Regions from separate parts of the Nonomuraea sp. NPDC049421 genome, predicted to be linked through region 1. Evidence: riboswitches for the same ligand, from Rfam matches in the RefSeq annotation. Region 1 holds a riboswitch; the other holds the start of a gene.
What was found. A riboswitch is a leader RNA that binds a small molecule or an ion and turns the genes downstream of it on or off. The one in region 1 is predicted to bind cyclic di-AMP.

Region 1 (3,401 bases):
GGTGGCGGGTGGTGCCGAGGAGGATGGCCAGGAGGCGGGTCAGATGGGTGGAGGAGGCGTGCGTGAGGACGGTGGGGTCCAGGCGGAGCCGCACGTCGCCGCTACCGGCCGCGGCCGACTCCACCAGGGCGGTCAGGTTCACGTCGGTCAGTTCGCGATCGTCGAGGCCGGCTTCGAGCCTGGAGAGCAGGAGCAGGTCGGTGGTGACGTTTTCCAGCCGGTCGAGGTCGTCGCTGACGTGGTCGAGCAGGTCGGTCACGTCGATGTCGTCCGGGTGCCGCCGGGCCGCCTCCACCTGGACGCGCAGCGCGGCCAGCGGCGTACGGACCTCGTGGGAGGCGTCGGCGGTGAAGCGCCGCGCCGCCCGCGCCCGTTCGTGCAGCTCGTCGGAGCGCGGGATGAGCACGGGCATGCCCACCAGCTCGTCCCGCTCGCGCCCGCAGGCGTCGAGGCAGGGCTGGTTGGCCGCCACGATCGTCATGTCCCCTGCCATGACCAGGCACGGGTTCGGGACGGCCGCGAGCAGGGCGGCGTGGTCGTGTCTCATCGGGTTCCTCCCCAGGCGCCGGGCGAGCCTGTCACCAGCTAGGACAGCGCAGCCTCCGGGTCTGTGACCGGAAGGGGGCGACTTTACCGACCCGAGGGCTTAGGGGGAGACGGCAGGGGGAGGTGCGGTGGATCGAGGGGGAGGCGTGCCATGAAGGTCGTGGTGGTCGGCGGGACCGGCCTGATCGGATCGAAGCTGGTGACCAGGCTGTCGCGCGACGGCCACGAGGCGGTGGCGGCATCGCCGCGCACCGGGGTGAACACGCTCACCGGCGAGGGTCTCGCCGAAGCGCTGGAGGGGGCGCGGGTGGTGGTCGACGTGTCGAACGCGCCGTCGTTCGAACCGGCCGCCGTCCTGGAGTTCTTCGAGACCTCCACCGGCAACCTGCTGGCCGCCGAGTCGGAGGCGGGGGTCGGGCACCATGTCGCGTTGTCCATAGTGGGCACCGAACGCATGCCGGACAACGGATATTTCCGGGCGAAGGTCGCGCAGGAGCAGCTGATCGAGAAGTCGGGGATCCCGTACTCGCTGGTGCACGCGACCCAGTTCTTCGAGTTCGTGAAGGGGATCGCCGACGAGGCCGCGGACGGGGACGTCGTACGGATCGCGCCGGTGCTGTTCCAGCCGATCGCAGGGGACGACGTGGCGGCGGCGGTGTGCGAGGTCGCGGAGGGTAGGCCGCTCAACGGCCGGCTGGAGGTGGCCGGGCCGGAGCGGGTCAGGATGGACGAGTTCGTCCGGCAGGCGCTGGCGGGGCTCGGTGACCCCCGTGAGGTGGTCACCGACCCGCACGCGCGTTACTTCGGGAGCGAGCTGGGCGAGCACTCGCTCGTGCCGCTGGGGGAGGCGCGGCTCGGCGAGGCTCGCTACGGCGACTGGGCCGCCGCCGGGTAGAACGCCCGGGACGTCAGACGGACTGACGGCCCAGGGAGCGGAGCTGGTCGGGCGTCAGAGCCGAGACGTTCTGGTCGATGGGGACGTCCGTGTACTGGTGGATCGCCCACGACTTCCAGTCGGCCGGCGGCGTGATCGCGCCCTTGGCCCGGCTGTAGTGGGCGACCCAGAGCGGGTACTGCGCCAGGCCGTGGCCGTAGGTGTTCGCGAAGTTCCAGCCGCTGTAGAAGAGCGGCTTGGTGCCGGTCTGGTTCTCCACGTACGACAGCCACGCCTTGGCCCAGGCGTTGACCTCGGCGACGGACTTGCCGTCGGTCGTCTCCAGGTCGAGGACCAGCAGGTCACCGGCCTTGGCGGGCTGGGCGTTCACCGCGGCCAGGAAATGGTTGGCATCGGCGATGGGGTCGTCGGCGGGGTGGCCGTAGTGGTAGGCGCCGCGCACGATGCCCTTCTCGCCGAGCTCCCGCCAGTGCCTGGCGAAGGAGGAGTCGACGAAGTCGGTCCCCTCGGTGGCCTTGATGATGCCGAACTGCGCGGAGCTGGAGCTCCAGTCGTACAGCGGCTCGTAGTGGGAGATGTCCAGGCCGTAGGTCAGGGCGGAGCTGTGCTGGGCCGCCTCGTGCGGGGCGACCTGGTCGGTGGTGGAGGCGTGTGCGGTGCCGGTGACGGCGGTGACGGCGGCGAGTACGGCTCCGCCGAGCGCCAGTCCGAGGCGCTTGCGGTTCTCGGCAAGCTTGGCCATGCGGATGTTGACTCCTTGCTTCCATGCCGCCTACCGGGTTAGCTGACGGGTTCGGGACTGGAAGTGCCCTACGGACGCGGGCATGAGCGGGCGTCCGATTCACCCCGGAAAGTGGGTCCCCGGTTCCGCGAGACGCGGATTCGGCGGCCGTACGTCGGGAGACGGCGTACGGTCCGGTCAAAGATGTGAGGTCACGCGCTGCGGTGGTCCCTCGACCCGCAAAAGTACATAATTCGCAAAAGTATCTGCAAGTACTCCAGAGGGACTTTCACTCCGCTGGCCTAGTAAGAGGTTCGAAATCCCCGCGTACGTCGCGGATCCGGAAATGGGTAAAGTTTTCCGGCATTCACTCCAGACGAAGTGTTCGGGCCGTCCTGGAGAGGGTCTGCGGCGGCAGCGCGGCGCCGTACGACGGCACGAGCTCACGCAACGCCGGCCGCCAGCCGTCCACCCGGCCGGGGAAGGCGCGTCCGAGCACGTCCAGCATGATCGCCACGGACGCCGACGCCCCGGGTGAGGCCCCGAGCAGGGCGGCGAGCCCGCCGTGGGCCGGCGTCACCACCTCGGTGCCGAACCCGGCGATCGACCCGCGCCCGTTCACCGGCTTGACCACCTGCACCCGCTGACCCGCGGTGATCGGCTCCCAGTCCTCCGCCCGCGCCTCGGGGACGAACCGGCGCAGCGCCCGCAGCCGGTCGCCGCGCGTCTGCGCGAGCTGCCCGACCAGGTAGCGCAGCAGGGCCGGCTCGGCGCGGGCGGCGCCGAGCAGTGTCATGACGTTGCCGGGCGTGACGGATCCCGGCAGGTCGGTGAGCCTGCCGCGCTTGAGGAAGCGCGGCGAGAACGCGGCGAAGGGCCCGAACATCAGGTACGTCCGCCCGTCCACGACCCGGGTGTCGAGATGCGGCACCGACAGGGCGGGCGCGCCCGGCTCGGCGTGGCTGTAGACCTTGGCGTGGTGCCCGGCCACCAGCTCGGCCCGGTCCGTACGCAGGAACCGCCCGCTGATCGGAAACCCCCCGTACGCCCGCGTCTCCGCCACCCCGGCGCTCTGCAGCAGCGGCAGCGTGCCCCCGCCCGCCCCCAGGAACACGAACGACCCGCGCACCCCGTAGTCGCGGGCACCCACCAGGTCGCGCACCCGCAGCCGCCACGACCTGCGGTCACGGGAGAGCCCGCGCACCTCGTGCCCGGTCCGCACCTCGACGCCGTCACGTT
Region 2 (3,401 bases), on a different contig from region 1:
GAAACCCTCGTACAGCCAGACGGGCAGTCCGTCGGTGCCGGCGACGACGTGGGTGAGCTCGTGGGCGAGGACGACGTCCCTGCCGACGGGGTTGAGGGTGGCGAACGCCTCGGGGACGACGATCACCCGTGCGCCGTCGGCCACCGCCGCGAGCCCGTCCACCCCGCCCACCCGGGCCAGGCGTGCGGCCTCGCGGGCGTCGGCCGGGACGACGATCAGGGGACGTACGGGGCGGGCGAGCACCGCCGACACCCGCCGGCCCGCCGTGTCGGCCGCGCGCGCCAGCTCGTCGAGCCCCGCGGCGTCGAACCCGGCGTCGAACCCGGCGTCGTGGCCCACGACGGTGGACCACCTGCCGCGGCGTACGACGTGGGGCCCCGGCCACAGGTCGCGCGCCTGCGCGGGCAGGACGGGCGCGTCAGGCAGCGGGGCGGCGGCCGAGACGGCGAGGAGCACCAGCCCGGTCACCGCGGCTCGTCGGCTCACCTGCTCGGACACAGTGCCCGATCGTATGCGCTGCCTTGCGGGTCAAGGGCCGGGAACGCGAGAGCACCCGTACGCACCCCGCGAGGTGAAGCTCGGGAACGCGAGAGCCCCGTCCGGATCGGGGAGGATCCGGACGGGGCTTCTTCACACGCCGGGACGGACGGCGCCGACGAAGGACGACCTTCGCCATCCGCTCAGCTTGTCGATGCGTACCCGTTCACCTGTCCGCGGTGAATGGATCATCTTGCCCTTGCCGACGTACATGCCCACATGGCCGAGCCCGTTGAAGAACATCAGGTCACCTGGCTTGAGATGGCGCCAGGAGACCTTCTTCCTCGTGCGGACGAACTGGCTGCTCGCCACGCGCGGGAGTTTGACGCCGGCCTTCTTCCAGGCGAACTGGACGAGGCCTGAGCAGTCAAACGCACCAGGTCCTGTGCCCCCGTAACGGTACGGGTCACCGATCTGCTTCTTGGCCACGGCGACGGCCTTGCCGGCCCTCGCCTTCTGCCGGGCGGCTTTGGCGGCCCTCTTACGGGCCTTCGCCGACGCCGTGGTGCGGGCGGTGGTCGCCGCCTTCACCGTCGTGCCGGCCGCCGCACTGGTCTCGCGGGTCGTCGCCGCCTGAGCCGCCGGGGCATGGAGGACCATACCTCCGGCCGTCACGGTCATCGTGAGTGCAACACCACTCAGGGCAAGGCGGGACAGGCGGGGGTTCTGCAGGGAGTTAGACAGGATTTCTCCTTGTGTCTTCCACGAACGCCTACCGGGTTAGCTGACGGATTCGGGCGTGGAAGTCGCCCTACGGCGCGATGGGCGCGCCGATTCACCCCTGATCCCTCGGGGAACGTGGGATCGCTGGGTCCCCGGCTCCGTGCCTCCTGGCTGCACGGATTCGGCAGGTCGGCACCCCGATCAGAAGTGCGATGGGGATATCAGGGCCGACCGGCGGATTTTTATCTGTCTCACATCGGGAGGGACCGATGCCGGTTCGCGGCGACATGGCTTGTTCACCGCGACGACGCCAGAAGCTACGCCGAAGGGTCAAGGATCGGCAAAGCGTGAATGGCCCTGTAAAGATCAGATAGCAGGATTTGTCAGACTTGAAACCCCTGCTGGAACCCCAGGTCTTGTGACCAAAATGTGACCTCACTCACACTTGCTTTCGCGGGCTTTTGTCAGGTCCCAGTAGTCACAGGAGTCACACCAGTCACAAACGCGAACACCCTTCTCGCCCCGCTTGCCGACCGGACGCGAGGGACGTCGCCCCGAAAAATCCACCCTTTGTACGACTCTCCCTAGTAGTGACCGATCAGGAGGTCAAGCCCATCGCGCCCAGGTTGATCAAGGAGCCCGCCAACTATAGATCTTCGTAGAAGAGCTGCGACACGGATCACAGCCGAGCGGCCACCGCGTGCGCAGAGCGCTGATGCTGAACGCGACTGCGATGAGGGGCGTGCCAGACGCGATCGCCAAGAGCCGACGCCAGGCCGAAACCCCCGCTGTCACGCAGTAAGCCCCGGCGGCCGAACCGCCGGGGCTTACGCAGCCAGACCAAAACCTTCGCGGCCGGGCTTAAGCGGCCGAATCACCCGGATACCGGGAGCCGGATGCCGGATGCCGGGAGCCGGGAGCCGGGAGCCGGGTTACGGGCGGATGGCGCCGACGAGGTTGCGGCCGTAGGCGGAGAGTTTGACGACCTTGACGACGTCGCCGGTCTGCGGCGCGTGGACGATCTGCCCGTTGCCCGCATAAATGCTGACGTGTCCCAGGCCCTCGGAGAAGATGAGGTCGCCGGGCTGCAGGGCGTCCAGGGAGACCCGCCGGCTCTGGCCCCAGGCCCACTGCTGCCACGTCGTCCGGGGCAGCGAGACCCCGGCGGCCCGCCAGGCCGCCTGCGTGAGACCCGAGCAGTCGTACCCGCCCGGCCCGGTGCCGCCGAACACGTACGGCTTGCCGACCTGCGCGTACGCGAACCGCAGCACCGCCGCCCCGCTCCCCGACGCCGGCCCGGTGTACTTGATGCCCGTGCTGTTGGGGTTGCCCGGGTTGTACGCCCCCAGCTTCTTCAGCAGCTTCTTCTGCTGCGCGATCAGCTTGAGGATCTCCGAGCGTTCCTTCTGGACGGCGTCGCGTTCCTTGTCAGCGGACTTGAGCGCCTTCTGCGCCTTGTCCCGCTCGATCTTCAGCCCCCGGTTCTCCCGGTCGAAGGCGGCGAGCTTCTGCAGGCGTTCCTGGGAGAGCTGCCCGGCCACGGCGAGCCCGGACAGGCGGCCCTGAGGATCGTTCGAGCCGAAGATGCCGGGCCATGAGGTGATGTCCTCGCCCAGCTTGTAGCTGTCGACGGCCATGCCGGCCACCTGGGCGCGCAGGTCGGCGACGGTGGCCAGCTTGCGCTTGTAGCTCGTGTCGAGCGAGGAGTAGGTGCTCTTGGCCTTCTTGTAGCGCTCGGTGGCGGTGTTGTACCGGTCGACGACCTTGTCCGCCTTGTCGTTGAGCTTCTCCAGCTTGGCCTTCGCCTGGGCCAGCGTGGGCTGGGGATCAGCGAGGGCCTCTCCCATCGGAGTCAGCATCAGTCCGAACGCGAGACCCGCGGCCATCGGCACCCGGCCAAACCTCACTGTATCGCCCTCCCCAGGATTTACATCTGGGGCGAAATAGTACAGAAGTGGCGGGTGAGCTAGTGCTAAACCTACCAATTCGTAACTTAGGCGCGACTCAGTCGGCGCAGCAGCAAACCAGACGGAACGGGTCTGGCTCCCATCCGGCGTACGGACTCGGCCACCTCGCGGTCGGACGAGACGACGGCGATGGCCCGGCCCGGCGGCTCGGCGCGGACGAGCTGGCGGATCAGGTCGTCGGCGATCTCCCCCGGCGCGCTGAACAGCACCCGCACCCCCCGCGGCGCCACCACC

Region 2: it holds a riboswitch for cyclic di-AMP, as region 1 does, so the genes downstream of both, AB0K18_RS02005 (C40 family peptidase) here and AB0K18_RS06565 (GH25 family lysozyme) in region 1, are expected to answer to the same signal.

What each region holds. Positions count from the first base shown of each region.
Region 1 covers NZ_JBFAQA010000003.1:109,767-113,167, reverse strand. Annotated here, with positions in the region: gene AB0K18_RS06575 (HAMP domain-containing sensor histidine kinase) at 1-547, opposite strand, end outside; gene AB0K18_RS06570 (SDR family oxidoreductase) at 698-1,441, shown strand; gene AB0K18_RS06565 (GH25 family lysozyme) at 1,455-2,183, opposite strand; cyclic di-AMP (ydaO/yuaA leader) riboswitch at 2,196-2,339, opposite strand; gene mqo (malate dehydrogenase (quinone)) at 2,530-3,401, opposite strand, start outside.
Region 2 covers NZ_JBFAQA010000001.1:436,270-439,670, reverse strand. Annotated here, with positions in the region: gene AB0K18_RS02010 (hypothetical protein) at 1-498, opposite strand, end outside; gene AB0K18_RS02005 (C40 family peptidase) at 631-1,137, opposite strand; cyclic di-AMP (ydaO/yuaA leader) riboswitch at 1,232-1,397, opposite strand; gene AB0K18_RS02000 (C40 family peptidase) at 2,133-3,047, opposite strand; gene AB0K18_RS01995 (NYN domain-containing protein) at 3,194-3,401, opposite strand, start outside.